DNA from 3 places in the Streptomyces sp. NPDC006235 genome. Region 2 is predicted to be linked to each of the others. Evidence: riboswitches for the same ligand, from Rfam matches in the RefSeq annotation. Region 2 holds a riboswitch; each other region holds the start of a gene.
What was found. A riboswitch is a leader RNA that binds a small molecule or an ion and turns the genes downstream of it on or off. The one in region 2 is predicted to bind thiamine pyrophosphate.

Region 1 (3,270 bases), on a different contig from region 2:
CCGCCGGCAGGGTCTCGTCGTGGAACTCCCGTGCCGTGTCCGGGTCGAGGGCGAGGTTGAACTGGTCCTCCCACCGGAACTCGAAACGGGCGTCGGACAGCGCGTCGTCCCACTCCTGGGCACCCTGGTGTCCCTTGGCCAGATCCGCTGCGTGGGCGGCGATCTTGTAGGTGATGACGCCGGTCTTGACGTCGTCACGGTTCGGCAGGCCCAGGTGCTCCTTGGGCGTGACGTAACACAGCATCGCCGTGCCCCACCAGGCGATCATCGCGGCGCCGATGCCGGAGGTGATGTGGTCGTACGCCGGCGCGACGTCCGTGGTCAGCGGGCCGAGCGTATAGAACGGAGCTTCATCGCAGATCTCCTGCTGAAGGTCGATGTTCTCCTTGATCTTGTGCATCGGGACATGGCCCGGGCCTTCGATCATGGTCTGTACGTTGAAACGCTTCGCGATCCGGTTGAGTTCCCCGAGAGTCCGCAGTTCCGCGAACTGCGCCTCGTCGTTGGCGTCCGCGATCGACCCGGGCCTGAGGCCGTCGCCGAGGGAGTACGTGACGTCGTACGCGGCGAGGATCTCGCAGAGTTCCTCGAAGTTCTCGTACAGGAACGACTCCTTGTGGTGCGCGAGGCACCAGGCCGCCATGATCGAGCCGCCGCGCGAGACGATGCCGGTCTTCCGATTCGCCGTCAGCGGCACGTACGGCAGGCGCACGCCCGCGTGGACCGTCATGTAGTCCACGCCCTGCTCGGCCTGTTCGATGACCGTGTCCTTGTAGATCTCCCAGGTCAGCTCCTCGGCCCGGCCGTCGACCTTCTCCAGGGCCTGGTAGAGCGGCACGGTGCCGATGGGCACGGGGGAGTTGCGCAGCACCCACTCGCGCGTGGTGTGGATGTTGCGGCCGGTGGACAGGTCCATGACCGTGTCGGCGCCCCAGCGGGTCGCCCAGGTCATCTTCTCGACCTCCTCCTCGATGGAGGAGGTCACCGCCGAGTTGCCGATGTTGGCGTTGACCTTCACCAGGAACCGCTTGCCGATGATCATCGGCTCGATCTCCGGGTGGTTGACGTTGGCCGGAAGCACCGCCCGGCCCGCCGCGATCTCGTCCCGGACCACCTCGGGCGAGACGTTCTCCCGGATGGCCACATACTCCATCTCGGGCGTGATCTCGCCGCGGCGGGCGTACGCGAGCTGTGTGACCGCCGTGCCGTCCTTGCTGCGGCGCGGCTGACGCGGCCGGCCGGGGAAGACGGCGTCGAGGTTGCGCAGGCCGCCGCGCGGCGAGGTGTGCTTGATGCCGTCGTCCTCCGGACGAACGGGCCGGCCCGCGTACTCCTCGGTGTCGCCACGGGCGATGATCCAGTTCTCCCGCAGCGGCGACAGTCCCCTGCGGACGTCGGTGTCGACGAGCGGATCGGTGTACGGGCCCGACGTGTCGTACAGGGTGACCGACTGCCCGTTGGTGAGATGCACCTGACGGACCGGCACCCGCAGGTCGGGGCGGCTGCCCTCGACGTACGCCTTGTGCCAGCCGATGGACTTCCCGGCCTCCTCGGACTGTGCGTCCTGAACGGAGGCAGGCGTGCGTGCGTCCTTGTTGGTCATGAGACCTACTCCCTACGCCGGCATTACCCGGTAACAGGTTCGGCGGTCGACGCAGCGGCTTCCGTCTGCCGACGTTCCGTGTGAAACATCACTCGACTTCGGTGATGTTTCATGTGAAACATCGCTGGGACGGAGGTCAGCGCCCTCTCAGCCCGGTGCTCCGAGCTCCCGCGTGTACAAAAGGTGCCTCCACGCTAGCGGCAATTCTGGCGCGGTGAACAGAGGGCCCCCCTCGTTCTTGCGATGATCGGTCGGTGACCACGACGCAGCGTCCTCCCTACCCACCGCCCGAACCGCCTCGCGGGTCCGGCGCCGGCAACGGCAACGGCCGTGGGCGCGAGCACGATTTCGCCGCCGGGGGCGGGCTCGGTCCTGCCCGCGGGCAGACGCATGGACACCGGCCCGGTCCGGGGAACGGACAGGACGGCGGTCCTGCCGGTCCGGCCTCTTCGTACGGTGCCGGCTCCGGTGGCTGGCAACCTACCGGCTCCGGATCCGGTTCCGGCGAAGGTGACGGGCACAGCGGAGGCGACGGGTACGGGCGCGGCGGAGGCGACAGGCCCGGCGGACGCGACGGGTACGGCGACGGACACGGTCCCGGTGGAGGCCACGGACACGGTGGAGGCCACGGACACGGTGGAGGCCACGGACACGGTGGTGGCGACGGGCACGGCGGTGGCGGCGACGGGCACGGGCACGGAAACGGGCCCGACGGCGGGCACGGGCACAGTCACAACCACGGTCCTGCCACGCCCGTCTCCATGCACCTGCGCAAGGTCATCGCGGCGGTCCTGATCCCGTTCGCCGCCGCCGTGCTGGTCGGTCTCGCCGTGCTGTGGCCGGGCGGCGCCCCGCCGCACGAGCGCACCGGCGTCGGCTTCGACCGGCAGACACAGGAGGGCTCGGTCACCAAGGTCGTGGCGGTGAGCTGCAAGGAGGCCGGCGCCTCGGGTGTCCCGCCGACCGGCGACACCTCCACCGCCGAGGGTTCCTCCGCGGTGCAGCAGGAGAACGGCACCTGCAAGCGGGCGACGATCCGGGTCGACAGCGGCAAGGACAAGGGCCGTACCTTCACCGAGATCGTCCAGCCGGACCAGTCCCGCCAGCTGGAAGAGGGCCAGGAGGTCGTGGTCGCCTACGAGCCCTCCGCGCCGAAGGACCTCCAGTACTCGGTCACCGACATCAACCGCCGCCTGCCCATGGCGCTGCTCGCCGGCATCTTCGCCCTGGCCGTCGTGGTCGTCGGGCGGCTGCGCGGTGTCATGGCCCTGGTCGCGCTGGCGATCAGCTTCCTGGTGCTGAACCTCTTCATCCTGCCCGCGATCCTTCAGGGCTCGAACCCGCTGCTCGTGGCGGTGGTGGGCGCGAGCGCCATCATGCTCATCGCCCTGTATCTGTGTCACGGCCTGTCCGCCCGGACCTCGGTGGCGGTGCTCGGCACCCTCGTCTCGCTGCTGCTGATCGGTGTTCTGGGCTCGCTGTTCATCGACTGGGCCGCGCTCACCGGCAACACCGACGACAACACCGGTCTGATCCACGGCCTCTACCCGACGATCGACATGAGCGGTCTGCTGCTCGCCGGCGTCATCATCGGATCGCTCGGTGTGCTCGACGACGTGACGGTCACGCAGACGTCGGCGGTCTGGGAGCTGCACGACGCCAACCCG
Region 2 (3,270 bases):
GCGCGGCGGCGGCCACGGCGGGCGCGAGCGCGGGCAGCGTGACCTGCCGCCAGGCCCGCAGCGGCGACGCGCCGAGCATCCGTGCGGCCTCCTCCTGCCGCGGGTCGAGCTGCGCCCAGAGCCCGCCGACGGTCCGCACGACGACCGCGTAGTTGAAGAAGACGTGCGCGAGCAGGATCGCCCACACGGTGGTGTCCAGGCGGACGCCCCACAGCTCGTCCAGCAGCCCGCCCCGACCGACCAACGCGAGGAAGGCCGTACCGACGACGACCGTCGGCAGCACGAACGGCACGGTCACGACCGCCCGCAGGACCTGCTTGCCCGGGAAGTCGAAGCGCGCGAAGACATACGCGCCGGGCAGCGCGACCAGCAGCGTGAGCACCGTCGAGACGACCGCCTGCCAGGTGGTGAACCACAGGACGTGCCGGACGTCGGACTGCGCCAGCACCTCCCCGATCCGCCCGAACCGCCAGACCCCGTCGGCCTCCAGACCGCGCGCGACGATGGCGGCGACGGGGTAGGCGAAGAAGACCGCGAAGAACGCGACGGGCACGGCGATCAGCCCGAGCCGCGCCGCGCTCCCGCGCCGGTCCCTGCGGACGGCCGCTTCGGTCGGTCCGGTTACCTCAGTACGAGTGAAGTCCACGACTTGACCCACTGGTCACGGCGGTCGGCGATCTTCGCCGGGTCCATGGTCTCCGGGTCCTTCGCCTGCGGCCCGTACTTCTTGAACTCCGGCGGCACCTGGGCGCCCTCGCGCACCGGGTACACGTACATGTTGAGCGGCATGTCCTCCTGGAACCGCTCGCTGATCAGGAAGTCGAGGAGCGCCTTGCCGCCCTTGGTGTTCTCGGCGTTGCTCAGCAGCCCGGCGTACTCGACCTGCCGGAAGCAGGTGCCCTGCGCGACCCCGGTCGGTGCCGCGGCGGGCTTCGGGTCGGCGTAGACGACCTCGACGGGAGGCGAGGAGGCGTACGACACGACGAGCGGCCGGTCGCCCTTGGCCTTCTTGCCGCCGGCCGAGCCGGAGAACTCCTCGTTGTAGGCCTGCTCCCAGCCGTCGACGACCTTCACGCCGTTGGCCTTGAGCTTCTTCCAGTAGCCCTCCCAGCCCCCGTCGCCGTACTTCGCGGCGGTGCCGAGCAGGAAGCCGAGGCCGGGCGAGGAAGTGGAGGCGTTCTCGGTGACCAGGAGGTTCTTGTACTCGGGCTTGACCAGGTCGTCGAAGCTGCGCGGCGGGTCGAGCTTGTGGTCGGCGAAGTACTTCTTGTCGTAGTTGACGCAGATGTCGCCGGTGTCGATGGGCGTGACCCGGTGCTTGTCCTGGTCGGCCCGGTACTCCGGCGCGATCCGGTCCGAGCCCTTCGCCTCGTACGGCTGGAACAGGCCGTTGTCGAGGGCGCGGGACAGCAGCGTGTTGTCGACGCCGAAGAAGACGTCGCCCTGCGGGTTGTCCTTGGTCAGGATGGCCTTGTTCACGGCCTGCCCGGCGTCGCCGTCCTTGAGGACGTCGACCTTGTAGCCGGACTGCTTCTCGAAGGCCGCGATGACGTCCTTCGAGGCGGCCCACGAGTCGTGGCTGACCAGGGTCACGGTCTTGGAGTCGCCGGACCCCTGGCCGCCGTCGGACGACCCGCACGCGGCGAGCGTTCCGGCCATGCCGAGCCCGACGGCCACCGCCGTCAGCCGCTTGATGTTGTGGCTCACTGGATTCCTCCTGGAGGACCAGGAGAAGACGCGGCCCTGCCCGGGATCTCTGGGAGTCCCGGGCAGGGCGCAACAGCTCGAGTGATGACCGATCTCCCTACCCAGAATGACCTGGGCCAGGTTCGGAGGGTCTGCGGCCGTGTGCCGCACTCTCAGCGCTGTGGCGCTCCCCTGTCGGAATATGAAGGTGTCGGAAAATACGGTTGTGCTTACGCCGGTCAGACTACCGTTCGGTGGCCGCGAGCTGACCACACGCCCCGTCGATCTCCTGACCACGGGTGTCCCGGATCGTCACCGGCACACCATGGGCGGCGATGGCCTCCACGAACGCCTTCTCGTCCTCCGGCCGGGAAGCCGTCCACTTCGACCCGGGCGTCGGGTTGAGCGGGATCAGGTTCACGTGCACGGGCCTGCCCTTGAGCATCCGCCCGAGCCGGTCACCGCGCCAGGCCTGGTCGTTGATGTCCCGGATCAGGGCGTACTCGATGGACAGCCGGCGCCCGGACTTGGCGCTGTACTCGAAGCCGGCGTCCAGCACCTCCCGGACCTTCCACCGCGTGTTCACGGGGACGAGGGTGTCGCGCAGCTCGTCGTCGGGGGCGTGCAGCGAGATCGCGAGCCGGCACTTGAGGCCCTCGTCGGCGAACCGGTGGATGGCCGGGACGAGACCGACCGTCGAGACGGTGATCCCGCGCTGCGACAGCCCCAGCCCGTCGGGCTCGGGGTCGGTGAGCCGCCGGATGGAGCCGAGGACCCGGTTGTAGTTGGCGAGCGGCTCACCCATGCCCATGAAGACGATGTTGCTGAGCCGCGCCGGCCCGCCGGGGACCTCCCCGTCCCTGAGGGCCCGCATACCATCGACGATCTGATGCACGATCTCGGCGGTGGACAGATTCCGGTCGAGCCCCGCCTGCCCGGTCGCACAGAACGGGCAGTTCATCCCGCACCCGGCCTGCGAGCTGATGCACATGGTCACCCGGTCCGGGTAGCGCATCAGCACGGACTCCACGAGCGTCCCGTCGAACAGCCGCCACAGCGTCTTGCGCGTGGTGCCCTGGTCGGTCGACAGATGCCGCACGACGGTCATCAACTCGGGAAGCAGCGCCTCCTGCAGCCGACCCCGGGAGCCGGCCGGAATATCGGTCCACTGCTCCGGATCGTGCGCGTACCGCGCGAAGTAGTGCTGCGAGAGCTGCTTGGCACGAAACGGCTTCTCCCCGACAGCGACCACGGCCTCCTTGCGCTCGGCAGGAGTGAGGTCGGCGAGATGCCGCGGCGGCTTCTTGGCTCCGCGCGGGGCGACGAAAGTGAGTTCTCCGGGTGCAGGCATAACCCATCCAGTGTGGCAGATCAACTCTGGTGCCCCGGGTCGGAGCGGGGTGGGCCCGGTCACCTGTGATCGCCATCTGCCATGGCCAGGCCTCGGCTCTGCCAGTCATTGCGGACCACGTACGGGATCTTGAGAGCACGAGCAGCCCATGACAGGCTCATGCCGCATGATCGATGAGTTCGCGAAAGACAACCTGCACGGGAGACTGCGGCGGGACCGCGAGGCGCTGCTCT
Region 3 (3,270 bases), on a different contig from region 2:
TCACCCGGCGCATCGCGACCGTCGTCAGCTCCGTCCCGGACGCGACCAGCGACCGTTCCAGCACGTCGAGGCTGGGCGCCCCGCCCGTACCCATGATCAGGCGGGACGTGAAGGACGTACCACCGAGGACAAACGGATCGTCGGCCATGGTCAGCCTCCTTGGACGGCGGTGAGGACTTCCACGCGGTCACCCTCGGTCAGGGGCGTGGACGGCCACTGCGCGCGCGGGACGACGGTTTCGTTCAGGGCGGCGGCCACACCGGACGGCGCGGCGGTGAGGGACTTCACGACGGTGTCGAGAGCCGTACCGGGCCGGACCTCCCGGGGCTCCCCGTTGACGGAGATGTTCATGCGGGCTGCTCCGTGAGTGCGGTGGCGGTGCTGAAGCGCTTCGGCGTGAAGGGACGGGCCTCCTCGGGGAGCTCGCCCGTCGCCAGGACGTGCGCCATGGCGTCGCCGGTGACCGGCGTGAGCAGGACGCCGTTGCGGTAGTGCCCGGTGGCCAGCAGCAGTCCCTCCAGCCCGGTCGGGCCGAGCAGGGGCGCGTTGTCGGGGGAGCCGGGGCGCAGTCCGGCCCGGGTCTCGGTGAGCGGCAGCTCGGTGATGCCCGGCACCAGCTCGTGCGCGTCGCGCAGCAGTTCGTACACGCCGCCCGCCGTCACGGTGGTGTCCCAGCCCATCTCCTCGCTGGTCGCCCCGACGACCAGCTCGCCGCTCTCGCGCGGTACCAGGTAGACGTGGCTGCCGCGCACGACCGCGCGCACGGTGCGGTTCAGGAAGGGCCCGTGCCGCCGCGGCATGGTCAGCCGTACGACCTGCCCCTTCACCGGCCGCACGGGGGGCAGCGCATCCTCCGGGACGCCCGCGAGCCGCCCGCTGAGGCTGCCCCCGGCCAGGACGACCTGCCCGGCCTCCAGCGGAGTGCCGTCGTCCGTGACGGCGCCCGTGGCCCGGTCCCGCGCGACGGTGAGCCGCTCCGCCCACGCCCGGTGGAAGACCACACCGGCCCGTTCACACGCGGTGACCAGCGCCCCGGCCAGCCGCCGCGGATCGATCTGATGGTCCCCGTCGACCCGCAGCCCCCCGCGCACGCCCGGCGCGAGCATCGGCTCCAGGCGACGGCACTCCCGCCCCGACAGCCACTGCGACTCCAGGCCCGACTGCTGCTGCAGAGTGTGCAGTTCGCGCAGATGGGCGCGGTCGTCGGCGTCAAGGGCCACGGCGAGCGTGCCGCACCGGCGGTAGCCGAGGTCGTGGCCGGTCTGCTCGGTCAGCTCGGCCACGAAGTCCGGATAGCGCCGGGCGGAGGCCAGATTCAGCCCGAGCAGGGTCTGCTCGCCGTAGTGCAGTTCCGTGACGGCGGCCAGCATCCCGGCCGCCACCTGTGCGGCCCCGCCGCCCGGCTCCGGGTCCACCACGGCCGTGGCGAGCCCGCGCTGCGCGGACCGCCACGCGGTGACCAGGCCGATGATCCCGCCCCCGATGACGAGGACGTCTGACGTGCGCGTACGCGACATGGGCGTCCAGCCCCTCCCTTCGCCGGCATGACCCGGATCAGGTTCGTACGGTCGGAGGCCGCCAGCCTCCCTCTCAGCCCGGTGCGTCCGGGCTCCCGCGAGTGCATTGCGTTGGCCACCCACCCTAGCCCGCTGCCGTGTGCCGCAGTAAGGGAGCCACCCCACGTCCCGCTCCCGCGACGGCCGGGTCCTCGCCCCGGTCGCGTGTGCAGCAGGTCACTGGGTATGAGCACTGACTGACAAAATGTCAGTTGTCTATGGTGATCAGGTGAGCGAGCAGACGCAGGAACCAGGTTCGTCCGCGCCCCGGCGCGTGGTCGTGGCGGGCGCGGGGATGGCCGGTGTCCAGACCGCGGTCGCCTTGCGCGAGCAGGGCTTCACCGGCACCGTGAGCCTGCTCGGCGCCGAACCCCACCAGCCCTACGACCGGCCCCCCTTGTCCAAGGCCGTCCTGCTCGGCAAGGCCGAGGGCTCCGCCTTCGACGTCGACTTCGAGGCCCTGGGCATCGAGCTGCGGCTCGGCTGCGAGGTGCGGGGCCTGCGACCGGGCGACCACGAGCTGGACACCGAGGACGGGCCCGTGCCGTACGACGTCCTGGTCGTCGCGACCGGTGCCGAACCGATCCGGCTGCCCGGGGCGGAGGGCGTGCCGGGCGTCCATCTGCTGCGCACCCTGGACGACGCAGAGCGGCTGCGGCCGGTGCTGGCCGGACGGCACGACATCGTGGTCGTCGGCGCCGGCTGGATCGGCGCGGAGTTCGCCACGGCCGCGCGTGAGGCGGGCTGCGCGGTGACCGTCGTGGAGGCCGCCGAACGGCCCCTCGCCGGGGCCCTGCCCGCCGAGGTCGCCGCGCCGATGGCCCGCTGGTACGCCGACGCGGGCGCCGTGCTGCGGACGCACGCGCGCGTGGAGCGCGTGGAGCCCGGCACGGTGGTTCTCGACGACGGCGCGCGGCTGCCCGCGGACGCGGTCGTCGTCGGCATCGGCGCGCGTCCGGCCACGGCCTGGCTGGCCGGCTCCGGGATCGAGCTGGGCACGCACGGCGAGATCGTGGCCGACCAGCACCTGCGTGCGTCGGTGCCCGACGTGTACGCGGTCGGCGACTGCGCCTCCTTCCCCTCGGGCCGGTACGGCGAGCGCCTGCTGGTGCACCACTGGGACAACGCCCTCCAGGGGCCGCGCACGGTCGCCGTGAACATCGTCGGCCGGGCCTCGGGGAAGACCCCCGCGGTCTACGACCCCGTGCCGTACTTCTGGTCGGAGCAGTTCGGGCGGTTCGTGCAGTACGCCGGGCACCACGCGGCCGCCGACACGACCCTGTGGCGGGGCGACCCGGCCGGACCGGCCTGGACGGTCTGCTGGCTGCGCGGCGACCGGCTCGTCGCGCTGCTGGCGGTGGGCCGTCCCCGGGACCTGGCGCAGGGCCGCCGCCTGATCGAGTCGGGCACGCCGATGAATCCGGCGTTGCTGACGGACCCGGCGAGGCCGTTGAAGGCGGCCACGGCGTAGCTCGGACGGCGCGCGGGTCCGCCCAGGTGGGCGGGCCCGGCTTCCGACTGTCAGTGGGGGATGGCAGGCTGGTTTCCGTGACCGAGATTGACGCAAAGATCGATGCTCTCGTCCCTGCCTGGCTCACCCTCCCCGACATCGCCGAACAGTTCGGCGTCGAGGTGACGCGCGTGCGGCAGCTGGTCAAGGAGGGCCAGCTCATCGCCGTACGCCGCGGTGAGAACCGCGCACTGCACGTCCCCG

Region 1: it holds a riboswitch for thiamine pyrophosphate, as region 2 does, so the genes downstream of both, thiC (phosphomethylpyrimidine synthase ThiC) here and ABZ192_RS20340 (thiamine ABC transporter substrate-binding protein) in region 2, are expected to answer to the same signal.
Region 3: it holds a riboswitch for thiamine pyrophosphate, as region 2 does, so the genes downstream of both, thiO (glycine oxidase ThiO) here and ABZ192_RS20340 (thiamine ABC transporter substrate-binding protein) in region 2, are expected to answer to the same signal.

The regions. Positions count from the first base shown of each region.
Region 1 covers NZ_JBEXSR010000037.1:85,016-88,285, reverse strand. The annotation lists gene thiC (phosphomethylpyrimidine synthase ThiC) at 1-1,603, opposite strand, end outside; TPP riboswitch at 1,596-1,785, opposite strand; gene ABZ192_RS32725 (YibE/F family protein) at 1,858-3,270, shown strand, end outside.
Region 2 covers NZ_JBEXSR010000016.1:71,558-74,827, forward strand. The annotation lists gene ABZ192_RS20335 (iron ABC transporter permease) at 1-559, opposite strand, end outside; gene ABZ192_RS20340 (thiamine ABC transporter substrate-binding protein) at 622-1,659, opposite strand; TPP riboswitch at 1,784-1,890, opposite strand; gene rlmN (23S rRNA (adenine(2503)-C(2))-methyltransferase RlmN) at 1,931-3,037, opposite strand; gene ABZ192_RS20350 (DinB family protein) at 3,204-3,270, shown strand, end outside.
Region 3 covers NZ_JBEXSR010000003.1:9,026-12,295, forward strand. The annotation lists gene ABZ192_RS04140 (thiazole synthase) at 1-148, opposite strand, end outside; gene thiS (sulfur carrier protein ThiS) at 151-351, opposite strand; gene thiO (glycine oxidase ThiO) at 348-1,517, opposite strand; TPP riboswitch at 1,515-1,626, opposite strand; gene ABZ192_RS04155 (FAD-dependent oxidoreductase) at 1,786-3,027, shown strand; gene ABZ192_RS04160 (helix-turn-helix domain-containing protein) at 3,105-3,270, shown strand, end outside.